Regions from separate parts of the Streptomyces sp. NBC_01092 genome, predicted to be linked through region 3. Evidence: riboswitches for the same ligand, from Rfam matches in the RefSeq annotation. Region 3 holds a riboswitch; each other region holds the start of a gene.

Region 1 (5,806 bases), 5.4 Mb from region 3:
GGAGACCGTAGGTGCCGCCGTCGGCGGTGAGCAGCCCGTACGTCCCGGCGCAGACGCCCAGCAGGCCGCCGAGGGTGAGCGCGGTGGTCGTACGGCGGACGCGGCGCGGGACGTCGGCGGTACGGCCGTAGCCGCGCGCGTCCATCGCGGCGGCGAGGGCGACCGACCGCTCCAACGCGCCCTCCAGGACCGGGAGCGCCACTTGGAGGAGGCCGCGGACGCCGGTGTCGGGCCGGCCGCGCAGCCGGCGGGCGGCGCGCAGCCGCTGGACGTCGGCGATGAGATTGGGGGCGTAGGTGAGGGCGACGACGACCGCCACGCCGATCTCGTACAGCGCGCCGGGCAGGGACTTGAGCAGGCGGGTGGGGTTGGCGAGGGAGTTCGCCGCGCCCACGCAGATGAGGAGCGTCGCGAGGCGCAGGCCGTCGTAGAAGGCGATGAGGACGGTCTCGACGGTGACCTTGCCGCCCAGCCGGATCCCCTGCGCCCAGTCGGGGAGGGGGATCTCGGGGAGCGTGACGATCACGTGGGTGCCGGGGAGCGGGGAGCCGAGGAGCACGGCGAAGACGAGCCGGATGAAGAGGACGGCCAGGGCCAGCTTGAAGAAGACGGAGTAGGAGCGGGCCCAGGGGGCGTTCGGGCGGCAGGCCGCCACGACGTACGCGGAGGTCGCGATGAGGAGGGCGAGGAGGAGCGGGTTGGTGGTGCGGGTGGCGGCGGTACCGAGGGCGAGGGCCCAGAGCCACCAGGCGCCGGGGTGCAGGGGAGGGGCGGCAGCGTCCCGAAGGGGCGCGGGGCCGTGACATGTGCGGCTCCGCCGCGCGGGCGCGACCAGCCACGATGGCGCCGCGGACGACCAACCTCCCGTCCCCGTCCCGAGGCGGCGCACATCGTCAGAGCCGGCGGCGCGCTCAGGCATCCCCGCGCCGCCGTGCCTGCCAGACCGCCGCAGCCCCGAGCACCACCACCACGGCGACGCCCGCGACCAGGCCCAGCGAGAGCCCGCCGTCCGAGTCGTCCTCGGCCGCGGTGGCGGTCCGTCCGGCCGCAGTCGGTTTCCCGGTCTCCCCGCCGCCGCCCGACACCTGATCGCCGCAGCCCTTCTGCGGATACCCGGTGATCGCGCACAACAGGGCGTTGCTGTCGTAGCGCAGGGGCTTGGCGACGGCCGCGAGGGCCTCGGCCGTGGTCGCGTCGGGAGCCACCCGGGCACAGGCCGTACGGCGGGCAGGGGGCGTCTCGCCGGACGGGGCGTCGGCCGCCGTACCGAAGTCGATGACCAGGGCGACCCGCTTCCTGCCGTCCTCGGCGGGCGTCCTGGCGCAGATCACCGCGAACTCGGCCGCGCCCCTGGGCTGCGTCGCGTCCTTCGAGTCCTCGCTCACCGCGAACCGGAAGCCCTGGACGTCACCGTCGGAGGGGCGGGCGAGGGAGGGGCCCTGGGTGGCGTAGATCCAGGTGTCGCCCTGCCGCTCCCAGAAGGACCAGTAGCGGTAGCCGGCCGCCTGAGCGGCCTGGGCCGCGCCGGTCAGCAGGACCAGCGCGGCCAGGAGCGGGGCGAGCACGCGGCGGATCACGCCTGGGGGCCCTTCTTGCGGCCGCTCAGCAGGAAGCCGATGCCGACGCCGACGACGAGGAAGATGCCGACGTACCACCAGACACCGAAGGGACTGTCGTCCTTGGTCTTCTCCTCGTTTGTGGCCTTTGCCGCGGCCTGCGGTGCGGGGCCGGTGGCGTTGAGCTGCTTGACCAGGTCGGCGCCGCCGAAGTCGCGGGGGTCGGTGCCGGTGGCGTGGGCGGCGAGGATCAGCTGGGCGTAGGCGGCCGGGCCGCTCTGCTTCGCCCACTTCGCGGAGTTCTGCTCCAGCCAGCGCAGCGGCTTCTCGGCGGCGTCGGCACCGGAGAGGGCGGCCAGTGCGACGACCGCGTCGGCGGTGTTGCCGTAGTCGGGCTGGTCCTCGGCGCCGGGGAGGGCGGAAGTGAGGTGGCCGTCCTTGGCGAGGGCGTCGGTGAGGTAGGCGGCGCCGTTGACGGCGGCCTGAAGCGAGGACGGGTAGCCGCCGTCGGTGCAGTCCGCAGTGGGCGTCTCCTTGCCGGGGCTCACGACGAGGCCCTTGCCGAGCGAGCCGAGGACACCGGCCGCGGTGGCGTCGGCGTTGGCGAGCAGCTTGCCCTTCTTGTCGGGCTGGAAGGCGAAGGCGCCGCCGTCGTCGTCCTTGCACGACAGGGCGAGCTGCTTGAGTGCGTCGTACGCCGACTGCCCGTCCTTGCGGACATACGCAGGCTTCTCACCGGCGGCGGCGAGTCCACCGATCACCACGGACGTGGAGTTGGTGTCGCTGGCCCCGCCCGGCATGTACCCCCAGCCGCCGTCCTTGTTCTGGACGGACTTCAGCCAGGTCACGGCCTTGGAGGTGGCGGCGTCGTGCCCGCCGAGGGCGACGAGCGCCTGGACGGCGGCGGCCGTGTTGTTGGTGTCGACGAGGGTCTTGGCATCGCAGTCGGCGGAGGCGTCGGCACGGTAGGGCGCGAAGGCCCCGTTCGCGCACTGCTGCCCAAGCAGCCAGTCCACGGCCTTCGGGGCCGGCTTCACCCCGACGGTGTCCTGAGCGAGCATCGCGAGGGACTGCCGCCAGACACCGTCGTAGGTGGGGTCGGTGGTGCCGTACAGCTCGGCGGGGTACGCCGGCTTCGGCGAGGCGGAGGGGGAGGAGTCGGCGGCTATGGCCGGCGCGGCCGCGCCGATCACGACGGCGGCGGCCAGGACCGCGGCGCTGTGACGGACGTTCATGATCGGCGGGTGCCCTTCCCTAGGGGGACCGGGCAGCACAGGGGAGACCCCCGGCGGCTCGGCTCCGTATACCTCGACGGTGCCGCACTCCGGCGGACTGCCGGGGCACGTGAGCCGGTCACTTCCCGTACGCGGCGATCCGGCTCACCGGCCTTCGACGACGACCGGTTCACGGTTGCGGGTCAGCGCCGGATTTGCACCGGCTTTCCCACGTACGGGTGTGATGACGACGGCGACACTCTACCCGGGGGTAGGCGGGGGCCGAGAGGGGGCGGTGGGCGGCGGAGGCGGGCCGGTGGTGAGCGAGGTCGAGGGTGGCCGGTTCGGCTGGATTTCGCCCATGGATGTTGCAGGGGGTTGCCGAGCTTCGTGATGGGCGTGTGCATGATCCCGGCCGGGATGTCGGCCCTTCCTTGCGGACGGATCGGTATCGGCCGACGTCAGGATGCGAGCCGTGTCGGGGGACCCCATCATGTGGGTACTGCCCTCGGTCTGCATGATCGCCGCCGTGCGGCGGTGTGATCACTGAAGTGTCAAACCAAACATGTATTTTGCGCCGAATGGCTATCGGTGTGGCTGGAATGACCTGCCGGAGGGTGGGAATCCTCTACCGTTTGGTCGGTGCGAGCGGCCCTTCGGGACGCGCAACCGTCACCCCATGACATTGCGTCTTTCGAAAAACCCTTGGTCCGTCGCGAATGACGGCTGGTTTGTGTGTCGACTGGCGCTCTGACGGGCGGGATGCTGATTCTCTGGGTCCTGCTCCGGGCGGCCGCGGCGCTGGCGACGGGAGGCACACCTGGTGTTGGGAAGTGTCAAGAGCGGCGACGGCAAGAGGCTGCTCTTCTTCGAGACGTCGGGGGACCCGAAGGGCCACCCGGTGTTCTTGCTGCATGGCACTCCGGGCAGCAGGGTCGGGCCGCGTCCACGGACCAGCGTTCTCTACAAGCTGGGCATCCGGCTCATCTCCTATGACCGGCCGGGGTACGGGGAGTCGCAGCGGTTAAAAGGCCGCGCTGTGTGTCACGCCGCCGCGGACGTGGAGGCCATCGCCGACCAGCTGAATCTCGGGCCGTTTTCCGTGCTCGGCCGTTCCGGCGGCGGACCGCACGCGTTGGCGTGTGCGGCGCTGCTTCCGGACAGGGTCGCCAGTGCTGCCGTGCTGGTCAGCATCGCTCCTCCCGATGCAGATGGGCTCGACTGGTTCGAGGGGATGGCCCCGTCCAACGTCATCGCCTACAAGGCCGCCAGGGCGGCTCTCCGCGATGGTTCCGAGGAGTGCCTGGAAAGGCTCAAGGCCAACCTTGCCAGCAATGCAGATGCCATTCGTGACAAGCCGGAATCACTACTGGGGCTACTGACTCCGGAGATGCCCACGGCAGACAAGGCTGTGGTGGGACACGGTGGGATCCGAGGCCTGCTCCTCGCCAACTACGAGACCAGTGTGGTGCGTTCCTCGTTCGGGTGGCTCGATGACGTGCTGTCCTTCCGGCGGGACTGGGGCTTCGAGCCAGGCAAGATCGTCGAAGTCCCGCTGCTGCTGTGGCACGGTGAGCACGACACCTTCTCGCCCGTCGGTCACTTCCGATGGCTAGCCGAACGCATTCCCTCAGCGACTGCCGTGCTGAAGCCGGGGGCGGCTCACTTCGCCGCGCTGCCGGCCGTACCGGAAATACTCGCTTGGCTGCGTGACCGTGCTCGCGAGCGGTTCGGGGCCGCCGTGTAGCGGGTTTCGGCAGCCCCTCCGTGTCCGCGAAAGTGGTTCGCTGCGATGTGCTCGCCGACGTCGGCGAGCACATCGCAGATCAGATCGGGTGCGGGTCGAACTCCCAGCCCGACCGACTCCACTCGCGCAGGGCCAGAGCGCGGGGATGATCGGCCCCGAGCCGCGCAGTGATCGCGCCCAGCACCTCCTCGCGCAGCCGTTCGGCCGCCTCGCTCTCTCCCAACTCGTTCAATACCACCGCGAGGTTGGCCGCGCAGACCAGTGGGGCGGGGTGCTGGTCGTCGTTGAGGACATCGCGAAGCCGGTCCAGTACCTCCTCGTAGGTAGCGCGGGCCCGTCCGCGCTGCCCCAGTGCGGCCTGGGCATTGGCCAGGTTCACCCGGCACATCAGGGTGAACGGGTGGTCGTCGTCGAAGATCGCCGCGAAGACCCTTGCGGCTTGCTCGGCGTGTGCCAGGGAGGAAGCCGCCTCGTTGGCCGTGTAGAGCAGCACGGCCAGGTTCGCGTAGCAGGCTGCTGTGTAGGGGTGTTGGTCTTGGAAGAACCGACGGCAGTCGTCCAGGACCCGGCGGGCCAGCTCAAGGGCCTCTTCGGTACGACCCTGCGCGCCCAGGATCCCGGCCAGGCCCAGGTGGAGCAGCAACCTGTTGGGCGAGGCCGACCCTTCCTCGGAGGGCAGGTTGGACAGCACTGTGCGTGTCAGGACCTCCGCCTCCTGAGCCCGGCCCATCTGGTGCAGGGCACCCGACAGCGCTTTGCCTGCGTTGATGGTGGTGGGAGCGGACGCGCCGAACTGCTGATGGGAGAGGCATTGGTCGTAGGTGCGCCGCAACGGAAGCTCGGATCCGGCGTAGTCGCCGCAGTCGAGCAGATCGCGGGCGTAACTGATGGTTGATGCCCGGGTGTAGGCATGCTCCGGGCCGAGGATCTTGTTTCGAGTCTCCATTGTCTTGCGGTCCAGCCGCAGAGCATCCGTGTACTGCCCCAACACTCGTAGACACACCGCGTAATTGTTGGCCGCCATGAGGCTGCGCGGATGGTCTTCGCCGAACAACTCCAGGAACTGCTCGTGGTTGAGCCGGTCGCGGTCCAGTGCCTCGCTGTAGCGGCCCAGACCGCGCAGGTCGGCAGCCACACCGCCGGACGTCATGAGGATGTGAAGGTCGTGCGGGCTGTCCAGGGCCGCTTCCTGGCGGTGCAGTACGTCCGTGTCCAGCTCCAGGGCCTCTTGGTATCTGCCCTGGGCACGAAGGATGTTGGCGATCTGGAAGCCCATGTGGAGCACCCAG
Region 2 (5,806 bases), 6.2 Mb from region 3:
GCCGCCCGGTGATCTACACCACCACGCACTGGTGGAACAACTGCACCGGCACCAGCCGCACCTTCGCCTCGAACCACGCGCTGTGGATAGCCCGCTACGACTCCGCGACCGCGGGGGCGCTGCCGGCCGGATGGCGGTACTGGACCCTCTGGCAGTACGACAACGCCAGCGGCAGCCTGCCGGGTGATCAGAATCTCTTCAACGGCTCCATGACCCAGCTGAGGAAGTTCGCCCGAGGCTACTGACCGTGCGGCGCCTGGGCCGCGCGTCGACCGGCGGGGTCGGGGTCACCTCACCCGGCCGCTCCGGACACCGTGCGGCCCACCCCAGTTCACCTTTCGTTCACTCAGGTTACCTACGTTCGTCCAGCCAATGACCTCGAACGATTGCCTGGGTAAATGGAAAACTTCTCGCTGATCCTCGCGATTGTGGTGGTCACCGCACTCGCGTTCGATTTCACGAACGGTTTCCACGACACCGCCAACGCGATGGCCACCACCATCTCGACCGGTGCGCTCAAGCCCAAGGTCGCGGTGGCCATGTCCGCCGTACTGAACCTTGTCGGCGCCTTCCTCTCCGTGGAGGTCGCCAACACGATCTCCAAAGGTCTCGTCGACGAGACCGGCATACGCCCCGAGGTCATATTCGCCGCGTTGGTCGGCGCGATCCTCTGGAACCTGCTGACCTGGCTGGTGGGCCTGCCCTCCAGCTCCTCGCACGCCCTGATGGGCGGTCTGATCGGCGCCACCATCGCCTCGGCCGGCGTCGGCGCGGTCCACGGCGACGTGCTCGTCACCAAGGTGCTGATCCCGGCGATCGCCGCGCCGCTGGTCGCGGGCATCGCCGCGCTGCTCGCCACCCGCCTGATGTACACCCTCGGCAAGAAGGCCGACGGCAAAGCCGCCGCCAAGGGCTACCGCACCGGCCAGATCGCCTCCGCCGGCCTGGTCTCGCTCGCCCACGGCACCAACGACGCGCAGAAGACGATGGGCATCATCACCCTCGCCCTGGTCGCCGGCGGCGCCGTCGCCCCCGACTCCGACCCGCCCATGTGGGTCATCCTCTCCGCGGGCCTGGCCATCGCGCTCGGCACCTACCTCGGCGGCTGGCGCATCATCCGCACCATGGGCAAGGGCCTGACCGACCTTCAGCCGCAGCAGGGCTTCGCCGCCCAGACCAGCGCGGCCACCGTCATCCTGGCCTCCTCCCACCTCGGCTTCTCCCTCTCCACCACGCACTCCGTCTCCGGCTCGGTGATGGGCGCCGGCCTCGGCCGCAAGGGCGGCGTCGTCCGCTGGTCGACGGCCACCCGGATGTTCGTCGCCTGGGGCCTGACCCTCCCGGCCGCAGCCCTGGTGGGCGCGCTCGCGGAGTACGTGACGGGCTTCGGCGCCTGGGGCACGGCCGTGGTCGCCGTCTTCCTGATCGCCTCCAGCGCCGCGATCTGGAAGCTCTCCCGCCGCGAGGTCGTCGACCACACGAACGTCAACGAGTCCGACGAGCCGGCAGGCGTCGTCACCACCGCCATCGCCGCCGTGACCCCGCCCCCGGCAGGCACGGCCACCGAGGACCTCACGGCCACGATCCCGGCCCCGTCCTCCGAGCCCGCGCCCTCGCAGGCCACGGTCTGACCCCCGCCCCGTTACCGGCTCCCAAGAAAGAAGAAGCATGAAGATCGACTGGGCGGCTCTCGGCTCCGTCTTCGGCGTCAGCCTCGTGATCACGGTGGCCCTGGTGGGCCTGTTCACCCTCGGCATCGCGGGCCTGTCCCGCCGCGAACGGGCCGCGGCCCAGGGCGACTCGGCCGCACTCGCGGTCACGGGCGCGTACGCGTGCTTCGCGGCGTGCACGGCGGCGGTGGCCTACGGGATCTATCTGATCGTGGCCTGACGCAGCGCGCACACCACCTGAAACACCCGAGGTGCGGGACGGATCACCGTCCCGCACCTCAGTGCTGTGTGGGCCTTCGCACACTCTTCCCTCGCAGGTCAACGGCAAGTTGACGCCCCTTCCAACCCCGTGGTGGACTGCCGGGGCCAAGTACGGCGGCAGAAGAGGAAGCCGGTGTGAATCCGGCGCGGTCCCGCCACTGTCACCGGGGTAGAAAGCCCCGGGAGCCAGGAACTCTCGCCGCCGGTCTCGTCGTACCAGGGCGCGGACACCCTGAGTGAGGACATAACGCCATGCTCGCCTGCCGATCGACATGCAGTAGCAGACCCTCGTCTGACCCAGCGATCGGCTGACCCCGATGCGAGCCGATCGCGTTTTCGCGTACGGCGCCGCCGCCGGACTTCTCGGTGATCTGCTGCTCGGCGACCCTCGTCGGGGGCATCCGGTCGCCGCGTTCGGACGGGCTGCCGGCGCCGTGGAACGGGTGTTGTGGCGCGACGACCGCGCGTGGGGTGCGGTGCACACCGCCGTGTGCACCGGTGGCGCCGTGGCGGCAGGAGCGCTCGCCGCTCGTGCGGTACGTCCCTCTCCCGTCGCCTCCGTCGCGCTGACCGGCGCCGCCACCTGGGCGGTCGTCGGGGGGACTTCGCTGGCCCGGGAGGCCCGCGTCATCGGGCGAGCGCTGGAGGCGGGGGACATCGAGGGCGCCCGTGCCCGGCTGCCGCATCTGTGCGGGCGGGATCCGCAGGCGCTGGACGCGGACGGGATCGCGCGGGCCGTGGTCGAGTCCGTTGCCGAGAACACCTCCGATGCCGTCGTGGGGGCCCTTGTGTGGGGGGCCGTCGGCGGGGTGCCGGGGCTGCTCGGGTTCCGGGCCGTGAACACGCTCGACGCCATGGTCGGGCACAAGTCACCCAAGTACCGGCGCTACGGATGGGCTTCGGCCCGGCTCGACGACCTGGCCGGCTGGCCGGGGGCGCGGCTGACCGCCGTACTCGCCGCCGTCGCCGGGAGCGATCCCCGGGGAGCGGTACGGGCCTGGCGCGCCGACGCCGCCAAGCACCCGAGCCCCAACGCCGGGCCCGTCGAGGCGTCGTTCGCGGGCGCCCTCGGGGTGCGGCTCGGCGGGACGCTGTCGTACGGCGGCAGGGTCGAGCACCGGCCCGTGCTCAACACGGACGGGCGGGCCGTCGGCACCCACGACGTGGAACGGGCCGTACGGCTGTCGAAGCGTGTCAGCTTGCTGGCGCTCGGCGTCTGTGTCGCCGCGCGCCTCATCGCGAAGGGACGTCCCTCATGACGGGCGGTGGTCTCCTCGTCGCCGGCACCACCTCCGACGCCGGCAAGAGCGTCGTCACCGCGGGAATCTGCCGGTGGCTGGTGCGGCAGGGGGTCAAGGTCGCGCCGTTCAAGGCGCAGAACATGTCCCTCAATTCGTTCGTGACGAGGGAAGGTGCCGAGATCGGGCGGGCGCAGGCCATGCAGGCGCAGGCCTGTCGTGTCGAGCCGACCGCGCTCATGAATCCCGTGCTGCTCAAGCCCGGCGGCGAGCAGAGCAGTCAGGTCGTGCTGCTGGGGAAGCCCGTCGGTGAGCTCAGCGCACGCGGGTATCACGGCGGGCGGCAGCAGAAGCTGCTCGGGACCGTGCTCGACTGTCTCGCCGAATTGCGGGGCACGTATGACGCGGTGATCTGTGAGGGAGCCGGCTCTCCGGCCGAGATCAATCTGCGGCGGACCGACATCGTCAACATGGGGATCGCCCGCAATGCCGGGCTGCCCGTGCTGGTGGTGGGTGACATCGACCGCGGTGGCGTGTTCGCCTCCTTCTTCGGGACCGTCGCCCTCCTCTCGCCCGAGGATCAGGCGCTCGTCGCCGGGTTTCTGGTGAACAAGTTCCGGGGGGACGTCAGCCTGTTGGAGCCGGGGCTCGACATGCTGCACGAACTCACCGGACGCCACACCTACGGCGTCCTCCCCTTCCAGCACGGCCTCGGCATCGACGAGGAGGACGGGCTGCGGCCCTCTTTCAAATCAAACACAGCCCTGCGCGGGACGGTCCGGGAGTCGAACGTCGCCCCGCCCCTCGGGGAGGACGTGCTGCGCGTCGCCGTCTGTGCCGTCCCGCTCATGTCCAACTTCACGGACGTCGACGCCCTCGCCGCCGAACCCGGCGTCGTCGTGCGGTTCGTGGACCGGGCGGAGGAGCTGGCCGACGCCGACCTCGTCGTCATTCCGGGGACCCGGGGGACGGTCCGCGCGCTGGAGTGGCTGCGGGAGCGCGGGCTCGCCGATGCTCTCGCCCGCAGGGCCGCCGAGCAGCGCCCGATCCTCGGGATCTGCGGCGGCTTCCAGGTCCTCGGCGAGCACATCGAGGACGACATCGAGAGCCGGCGCGGGCACGTCGAAGGGCTCGGCATCCTGCCCGTCCGCGTCCGGTTCGCCCGCGAGAAGACCCTCACGCGGCCGGTGGGCGAAGCCCTCGGGGAGCCCGTCGAGGGGTACGAGATCCATCACGGGGTCGCCGAAATAAGCGGAGGCCGGCCATTCCTCGACGGCTGCCGGGTCGGCCAGACCTGGGGCACGCACTGGCACGGCTCGCTGGAGTCGGACGGCTTCCGGCGGGCCTTCCTGCGCGAGGTGGCCGCCGCCGCGGGCCGCCGCTTCGTGCCGGCGCCGGACACGTCGTTCGCCGCGCTGCGCGAGGAGCAGCTCGACCGGCTCGGCGACCTGATCGAACAGCACGCGGACACGGACGCGCTCTGGCGGCTCATCGAGTCGGGCGCGCCGCAAGGACTGCCTTTCATTCCACCGGGAGCGCCCGCATGAGCACAGTGTTGTTGTTGTCGACCGCCGACACGGATCTGCTGGCGGCCAGGGCCGCCTCCGGTGCCGACTACCGGATCGGCAACCCGACCCGCGTGGACGTCGAGGCCGAGCTGCCCGCGCTCCTCGACGGCGCGGACCTCGCCGTCGTACGACTGCTCGGCGGCAAGCGGGCCTGGGAGGACGGGCTGGCCAAGCTCAAGGCTTCCGGCATCCCCACCGTCCTGCTGGGCGGCGAGGCCGTGCCGGACGCGGAGCTGATGGCCGAGTCGTCCGTGCCGGCCGGTGTCGTGGCGGAGGCGCTGAAGTACCTGGTCGAGGGCGGCCCCGCCAACCTCACCGAGCTGGCCCGGTTCCTCTCCGACACCGTGCTGCTGACGGGCGAGGGGTTCGTCGAGCCGCAGAAGATGCCGGAGTACGGCGTCCACGGCGACCGTACGCTCCAGGAGGGCCGCCCGACCGTCGGCGTGCTCTTCTACCGGGCCCATGAGCTCAGCGGCAACACCGCGTTCGTGGACACCCTGTGCGACGCGATCGAGGCGCACGGCTCCAACGCCCTTCCCGTGTACTGCGGTTCGCTGCGCGGCGCGGACCCGGAGCTGTACGAGATCCTCGGCAAGGCCGACGCCCTCATCGCCACCGTCCTCGCCGCGGGCGGCACGCACGCCTCGCAGGCCTCGGCGGGCGGCGACGAGGAGGCGTGGGACATCGGGGCGCTCGCGGACCTCAACGTGCCGGTGCTGCAAGGGCTCTGCCTGACGTCGTCCCGCGCGGCCTGGGACGACTCCGACGCCGCGCTCTCCCCCATGGACGCGGCGATGCAGGTCGCCATCCCGGAGTTCGACGGGCGGCTCATCACCGTCCCGTTCTCCTTCAAGGAGCAGGGCCCGGACGACGTACCCGTGTACGTGGCCGACCCGGAGCGGGCCGGGCGCGTCGCCGGGATCGCCGTACGGCACGCGCGGTTGAAGCACAAGCCGAACGAGGACAAGAAGCTCGCGCTCGTCTTCACCGCCTACCCGACCAAGCACTCCCGCGTCGGCAACGCGGTCGGCCTGGACACGCCCGCGTCGGCGGTACGGGTCCTGGACGC
Region 3 (5,806 bases):
GTCGAAGCGGGCCTGGCGCAGGCTCGCGTTCATCGCGGGTGAGATGAAGGTGACGCGGCTGGTCACGCGCTCGCTCCTCCTGCCGGGTCATGACGTGCTCCTCGCTGCCCTGGGGCCCTCACCACGTGAGCGGTGAGGGCCCTTGGCCGGTCGGCCGGGTCAGGACACGGACAGCTCGCTCCGTACCGTACGGGCCGCTGCCACCAGGTTCTCCAGCGAGGCCCGGGTCTCCGGCCAGCCACGGGTCTTCAGACCGCAGTCGGGGTTGACCCACAGCCGTTCGGCGGGGATGGCCCGCAGGCCGGTGCGCAGCAGCTCGGCCGCCTCCTTCGCGCTCGGCACCCGCGGGGAGTGGATGTCGTAGACACCCGGCCCGGCCTCGCGCGGGTAGCCGTGGGCGGCGAGTTCACGGGCGACCTGCATGTGCGAGCGGGCGGCCTCCAGGCTGATGACGTCGGCGTCGAGGTCGTCGATGGCCTGGACGATGTCGCCGAACTCGGCGTAGCACATGTGCGTGTGGATCTGGGTGTCCGGCCGGACCCCGGCGGTGGTGAGCCGGAACGCCTCCGTGGCCCAGGCGAGATACGCGTCGCGGTCCGCGGCGCGCAGCGGCAGGGTCTCCCGCAGGGCGGGCTCGTCGACCTGGATGACGGACGTCCCGCTCGCCTCCAGGTCGTTCACCTCGTCGCGCAGGGCGAGGGCGACCTGTCGGGCCGTCTCGCCGAGCGGCTGGTCGTCGCGGACGAAGGACCAGGCGAGCATGGTGACCGGGCCGGTGAGCATGCCCTTGACCGGCCGGTCGGTGAGGGACTGGGCGTACGTCGTCCAGGGCACCGTCATCGGTTCGGGCCGCGAGATGTCGCCGGCCAGGATCGGCGGGCGGACGTGGCGGGTGCCGTACGACTGGACCCAGCCGTGCTGTGTGGCGAGGTAGCCGGTGAGTCGCTCGGCGAAGTACTGGACCATGTCGTTGCGTTCGGGCTCGCCGTGCACCAGGACGTCGATGCCGGTCTTCTCCTGGAAGGAGATGACCTCCTGGATCTCGGCCTTGACACGCTCCTCGTAGCCCGCCGTGTCGATCCGGCCCGCGCGCAGGTCGGCGCGCGCGGTGCGCAGTTCGCCGGTCTGCGGGAAGGAGCCGATCGTGGTGGTCGGCAGCAACGGCAGCCTGAGGTGGGCGCGCTGGGCCGCGGCCCGCTCGGCGTACGGCTGCGAGCGGCGGGCGTCCGCCTCGGTGACGGCCCCCGCACGGGACCGGACGGTCGCGTCGCGGGTGATCGGGGAGCCCGCGCGGGAGGCCAGGTCGGCCCGGTTCGCGGCGAGTTCGGCGGTGATCGTGCCGGTGCCCTGGGCGAGACCCTTGGCCAGGGTGACGATCTCGGCGGTCTTCTGCCTGGCGAAGGCCAGCCAGCGCAGGATCTGCGGCTCGATGTCCCGCTCGGCCGACGCGTCGAGCGGCACATGCAGCAGGGAGCAGGAGGCCGAGACGTCGACCTGGTCCGCCAATCCCAGCAGGGTGCCCAGCGTGGTGAGCGACGCCGACAGGTCGTTGACCCAGACATTGCGGCCGTTGACGACGCCGGCGACCAGCCGCTTGCCGGGCAGCCCGCCGGCGGCGGCGAGCGCCTCCAGGTTGGCGGCCGCTGACTCCGTGAAGTCCAGCGCCAGCCCCTCGACCGGCGCCTTGGCCAGCACCGGCAGCGCCTCGCCGAGCCGGTCGAAGTACGAGGCGAGAAGCAGCTTCGGCCGGTCGGTGCGGCCGCCGAGGTCGCGGTAGGCACGCCCGGTGGCGTTCAGCTCGGCCGGGGTGCGGTCCTGGACGAGGGCGGGCTCGTCCAGCTGGACCCACTCGGCGCCGGCCGCGCGCAGGTCGGCCAGGATCTGCGCGTACACGGGAAGCAGCCGGTCCAGGAGGGTTAGCGGCTCGAAGTCCGCTGCCACTCCGGGCGCCGGCTTGGCGAGCAGGAGGTACGTGATCGGGCCGACCAGGACCGGCCGGGCGGCGAGACCCAGGGCCAGGGCCTCCTTCAGCTCGGCGACCTGCTTGGTCGAGTCCGCCGTGAAGACCGTGTCCGGACCCAACTCCGGCACGAGATAGTGGTAGTTGGTGTCGAACCACTTGGTCATCTCCAGCGGTGCGACGTCCTGCGTGCCACGGGCCATGGCGAAGTAGCCGTCCAGGGCGTCGGATTCGACGGCGCCGCGGTGGCGCTCGGGGATGGCGCCGAGTGCGACGGTGGTGTCCAGGACGTGGTCGTAGTACGAGAAGTCGCCGGTCGGCACCTCGTGGATGCCGGCGTCGGCGAGCTGCCGCCAGTTGGCGCGACGCAGTTCGGCGGCGGTGGAGCGCAGCGCGTCGGCGGTGACGCGGCCCTTCCAGTAGCCCTCGATCGCCTTCTTCAGTTCCCGGTTCGGGCCCTGGCGGGGGTAGCCGTACACGGTGGCCCGTGCTGCCGCGGCTGCGGACTTGGTGGTCACGGAGATCTCCTTCGCGAGATGAATCCCTGAGATCCCGGCGACGGGACGAGAGCGCGAAGGGGTGACGGACCGGACGGCGACGGCCGTACGGCCGTCCGCTCGGTCATGTTCGCCGACCCGCCCTCGAGGTCACCGGGAGGTCCGCGCACGAGTGCTTCGTACGCGGGCAGTTGGCAGGTCTTCGGACTCGCGGGCACGTCCTCGTCTCATGAGGACACCTACTGGCCGTCGCTTCCCAGGCCCGGTACGTCGGACCCAGTGCGTATGACGGCGGTCGTTCCCGCTCACCGCTGCGGGGCAGTCCCGGATTCCCACCGGGTTCCCTCTTGCGACGCATCCCGCCTGGCGGACGGGGCGAACCAGCTGCGTCGGCCAGCCTACAGCTCAGACCTGGCCGTACACGTGGAACCCCTGTCCGGACTTGCGGCCCAGCAGCCCCGCCTCGACCATCCGCTGGAGCAGCGGGGGAGGGGCGTAGAGGGGCTCCTTGAACTCGTCGTAGAGGGACTCGGCGATCGAGGCGACGGTGTCCAGACCGATCAGGTCCGCGAGCCTGAGCGGGCCCATGGGGTGGGCGCAGCCCAGTTCCATGCCGGTGTCGATGTCGGCGGCGGTGGCGAAGCCGGACTCCGCCATCCGGATCGCGGACAACAGGTACGGGACGAGGAGCGCGTTGACGACGAAGCCCGCCCGGTCCCGGGAGCGGATCACAGTCCTGCCGAGCGCACCGGCGGCGAAGTCCTCGACGGCGGCGATCGTCTCGGCCGAGGTGTGCAGGGAGGGCACGACCTCCACCAGCGGCAGCACGGGTACCGGATTGAAGAAGTGCAGGCCCACGACCCGGTCCGCGCGGCCGGTCGCCATGCCGAGCCGCATGATCGGCAGCGAGGAGGTGTTGGTCGCCAGCACGGCCGCCGGATCCTCGACGATCTTGTCGAGCGCGGCGAACACCTCGGTCTTGGCGTCCGGGTTCTCCACCACCGCCTCGACCACGAGCTGCCGGTCGGCCAGGTCCTCCAGGCCGCCGGTGAACACCAGACCGGCGAGGGCATCCCGCGCGGCGGACTGCTCCAGCTTGCCGCGTCGCACACGGCGGTCCAGCGACGCCGTCACCCGTTCCCGGGCGGCGCGGGCCGCGACCGCGTCCACCTCGCACACCACGGTGTCGAGCCCGGCCAGCGCGCACACCTCGGCGATCCCGGCCCCCATCTGCCCGCCGCCGACCACCCCGACCCGTCGGATGCCCCCGCTCATGCCCCGGCCTCCGTCCGGCGCACGAGATGACGGGAGTAGGCGTCCGGGGTGAAGAACAGCGGCAACTCGCCCGCCAGCGCCATCCGTTCGAACAGCGCGCGGATCTCCTCGACCGGCGCCCACGGGTACTCGGCGCCCAGCGCCACGACCTCGTCGTCGAGCAGCGTCAGCACCGTCTCCCGGTCGATCACCCGGTGCCGCAGCCACTGCCAGATCTGCACACGAGCGATCTCCGCGGTGGCCGCGTCCTCCATCAGGCCGCCCAGCGCCACCGCACCCTGACCGCGCAGCCAGGCCGCGAAGTACCTGAGCGCGACAGCGATGTTGGTGCGCACCCCCTCGGAGGTCGGCGGGCCGCTGATCCGGCGCACCGACAGCAGGTCGCCGGCGGTGACCTCCACGTCGTCGCGCGTACGGTCGATCTGGTGCGGCCGTTCGCCGAGGACACCGTCGAACACCTCACGGCACACCGGCACGAGCCCGGGATGGGCCACCCATGACCCGTCGAACCCGTCCTCCGCCTCCCGCTCCTTGTCCAGCCGGACCCTGGCCAGCGCGGCGTCCTTCGCGGCCGGGTCCTTGCCGGGCACGTGGGCGGCCATAGCGCCGATGGCGTGGGCACCGCGCCGGTGGCAGGTGCGTACGAGGAGTTCGGTGTAGGAGCGCATGAACGGGGCCGTCATCGTCACCTGTGCCCGGTCCGGCAGCAGGAAGTCCGTCCGGTGGCCGAAGGTCTTGATCAGGCTGAACAGGTAGTCCCAGCGGCCCGCGTTGAGGCCGGAGCTGTGCTCGCGCAGCTCGTAGAGGATCTCCTCCATCTCGAACGCGGCGGTGATCGTCTCGATGAGCACGGTGGCGCGGATCGTGCCGCGGGGGATGCCGAGCAGTTCCTGGGCGAGGACGAAGACGTCGTTCCACAGGCGGGCCTCGTACCGGTTCTCCAGCTTCGGGAGATAGAAGTACGGGCCCTGGCCCGCGTCGATCTGGCGCTGGGCGCAGTGGAAGAAGTACAGGCCGAAGTCGACGAGGGCGGCGGGCACGGGCCGGCCGTCGTACGCGAGGTGCTCCTCGTCCAGATGCCAGCCGCGGGGGCGGACCACGAGGGTGGTGTGCCGCTCGCCGACGTCGAGCAGGGTGAGCTGCCCGTCGATGAGGTTGCCCCAGGTCGGCGAGGTGGCGTCCTCGAAGTCGGCCACCCACACCTGGGCACCGGAGTTGAGCGCGTCGGACGCCGTACGGCGATCGGGCGGCCCGGCGATCTCCACGCGCCGGTCGGCCAGTCCGGGTGCGGGCGGTGCGACACGCCAGGTCGGGTCGGCGCGGATGGCTGAGGTGACCATGGGGAAGTCGAGCGCAGAGCCCGCGGCGAGCCGGAGGGCCTGTCGCCGGCGTTCCTTCATCAGGTCCTGACGGCGCTCACCGAACTCCGCGGCCAGGCGGCCGACGAAGTCCAGAGCGGCGGGCGTGAGGATCTCGTCGTGGCGGTGGCCGGGGGCGCCCAGGATACGGACGTGGTGAGTGACTGCAATGATGGACATCGGGCTCTCCTTGTCGAGGCCGTTCAGGGCATCGCCCCAAAGGGGCGCGGGGAACTGCGCGACCAGCCCCCACGCACCCGCAGACAACAAACCGGACCTAGTGGAACTGCTCTTCCTCCGTGGAACCGGCAAGCGCGGTCGTCGAAGACGCAGGATTGACGGCGGTCGACACCAGGTCGAAGTACCCCGTCCCGACCTCACGCTGATGCTTGACGGCGGTGAAGCCGTACTGCTGGGCGGCGAACTCCCGCTCCTGAAGGTCGACATACGCCGTCATCCCCTGCTCGGCATAACCCCGCGCAAGGTCGAACATCCCGTGGTTCAGCGAGTGGAACCCGGCCAGCGTGATGAACTGGAACCGATAGCCCATCGCCCCCAACTCCCGCTGAAACTTGGCGATCTGGTCGTCGTCCAGCGCGGCCTTCCAGTTGAAGGACGGCGAGCAGTTGTAGGCGAGCATCTGATCCGGGTACCGGGCGTGGATCGCCTCCGCGAACTCCCGTGCCTGCGCGAGATCCGGCGTACCGGTCTCGACC

The links. A riboswitch is a leader RNA that binds a small molecule or an ion and turns the genes downstream of it on or off. The one in region 3 is predicted to bind cobalamin.
Region 1: linked by a shared signal. The riboswitch ahead of OG254_RS15050 (prenyltransferase/squalene oxidase repeat-containing protein) and the one ahead of metE (5-methyltetrahydropteroyltriglutamate--homocysteine S-methyltransferase) in region 3 are both predicted to bind cobalamin.
Region 2: linked by a shared signal. The riboswitch ahead of OG254_RS11575 (cobalamin biosynthesis protein) and the one ahead of metE (5-methyltetrahydropteroyltriglutamate--homocysteine S-methyltransferase) in region 3 are both predicted to bind cobalamin.

The regions. Positions count from the first base shown of each region.
Region 1 is NZ_CP108659.1:3,360,305-3,366,110, reverse strand. It holds gene OG254_RS15060 (energy-coupling factor transporter transmembrane component T) at 1-919, opposite strand, end outside; gene OG254_RS15055 (SCO2322 family protein) at 912-1,577, opposite strand; gene OG254_RS15050 (prenyltransferase/squalene oxidase repeat-containing protein) at 1,574-2,791, opposite strand; cobalamin riboswitch at 2,907-3,041, opposite strand; gene OG254_RS15045 (alpha/beta fold hydrolase) at 3,594-4,517, shown strand; gene fxsT (FxSxx-COOH system tetratricopeptide repeat protein) at 4,597-5,806, opposite strand, start outside.
Region 2 is NZ_CP108659.1:2,617,679-2,623,484, forward strand. It holds gene OG254_RS11560 (lysozyme) at 1-245, shown strand, start outside; gene OG254_RS11565 (anion permease) at 399-1,631, shown strand; gene OG254_RS11570 (hypothetical protein) at 1,669-1,890, shown strand; cobalamin riboswitch at 2,007-2,150, shown strand; gene OG254_RS11575 (cobalamin biosynthesis protein) at 2,249-3,190, shown strand; gene OG254_RS11580 (cobyric acid synthase) at 3,187-4,716, shown strand; gene cobN (cobaltochelatase subunit CobN) at 4,713-5,806, shown strand, end outside.
Region 3 is NZ_CP108659.1:8,801,222-8,807,027, forward strand. It holds gene OG254_RS39790 (histidine phosphatase family protein) at 1-66, opposite strand, end outside; gene metE (5-methyltetrahydropteroyltriglutamate--homocysteine S-methyltransferase) at 160-2,478, opposite strand; cobalamin riboswitch at 2,633-2,857, opposite strand; gene OG254_RS39800 (3-hydroxybutyryl-CoA dehydrogenase) at 2,863-3,732, opposite strand; gene aceB (malate synthase A) at 3,729-5,270, opposite strand; gene aceA (isocitrate lyase) at 5,368-5,806, opposite strand, start outside.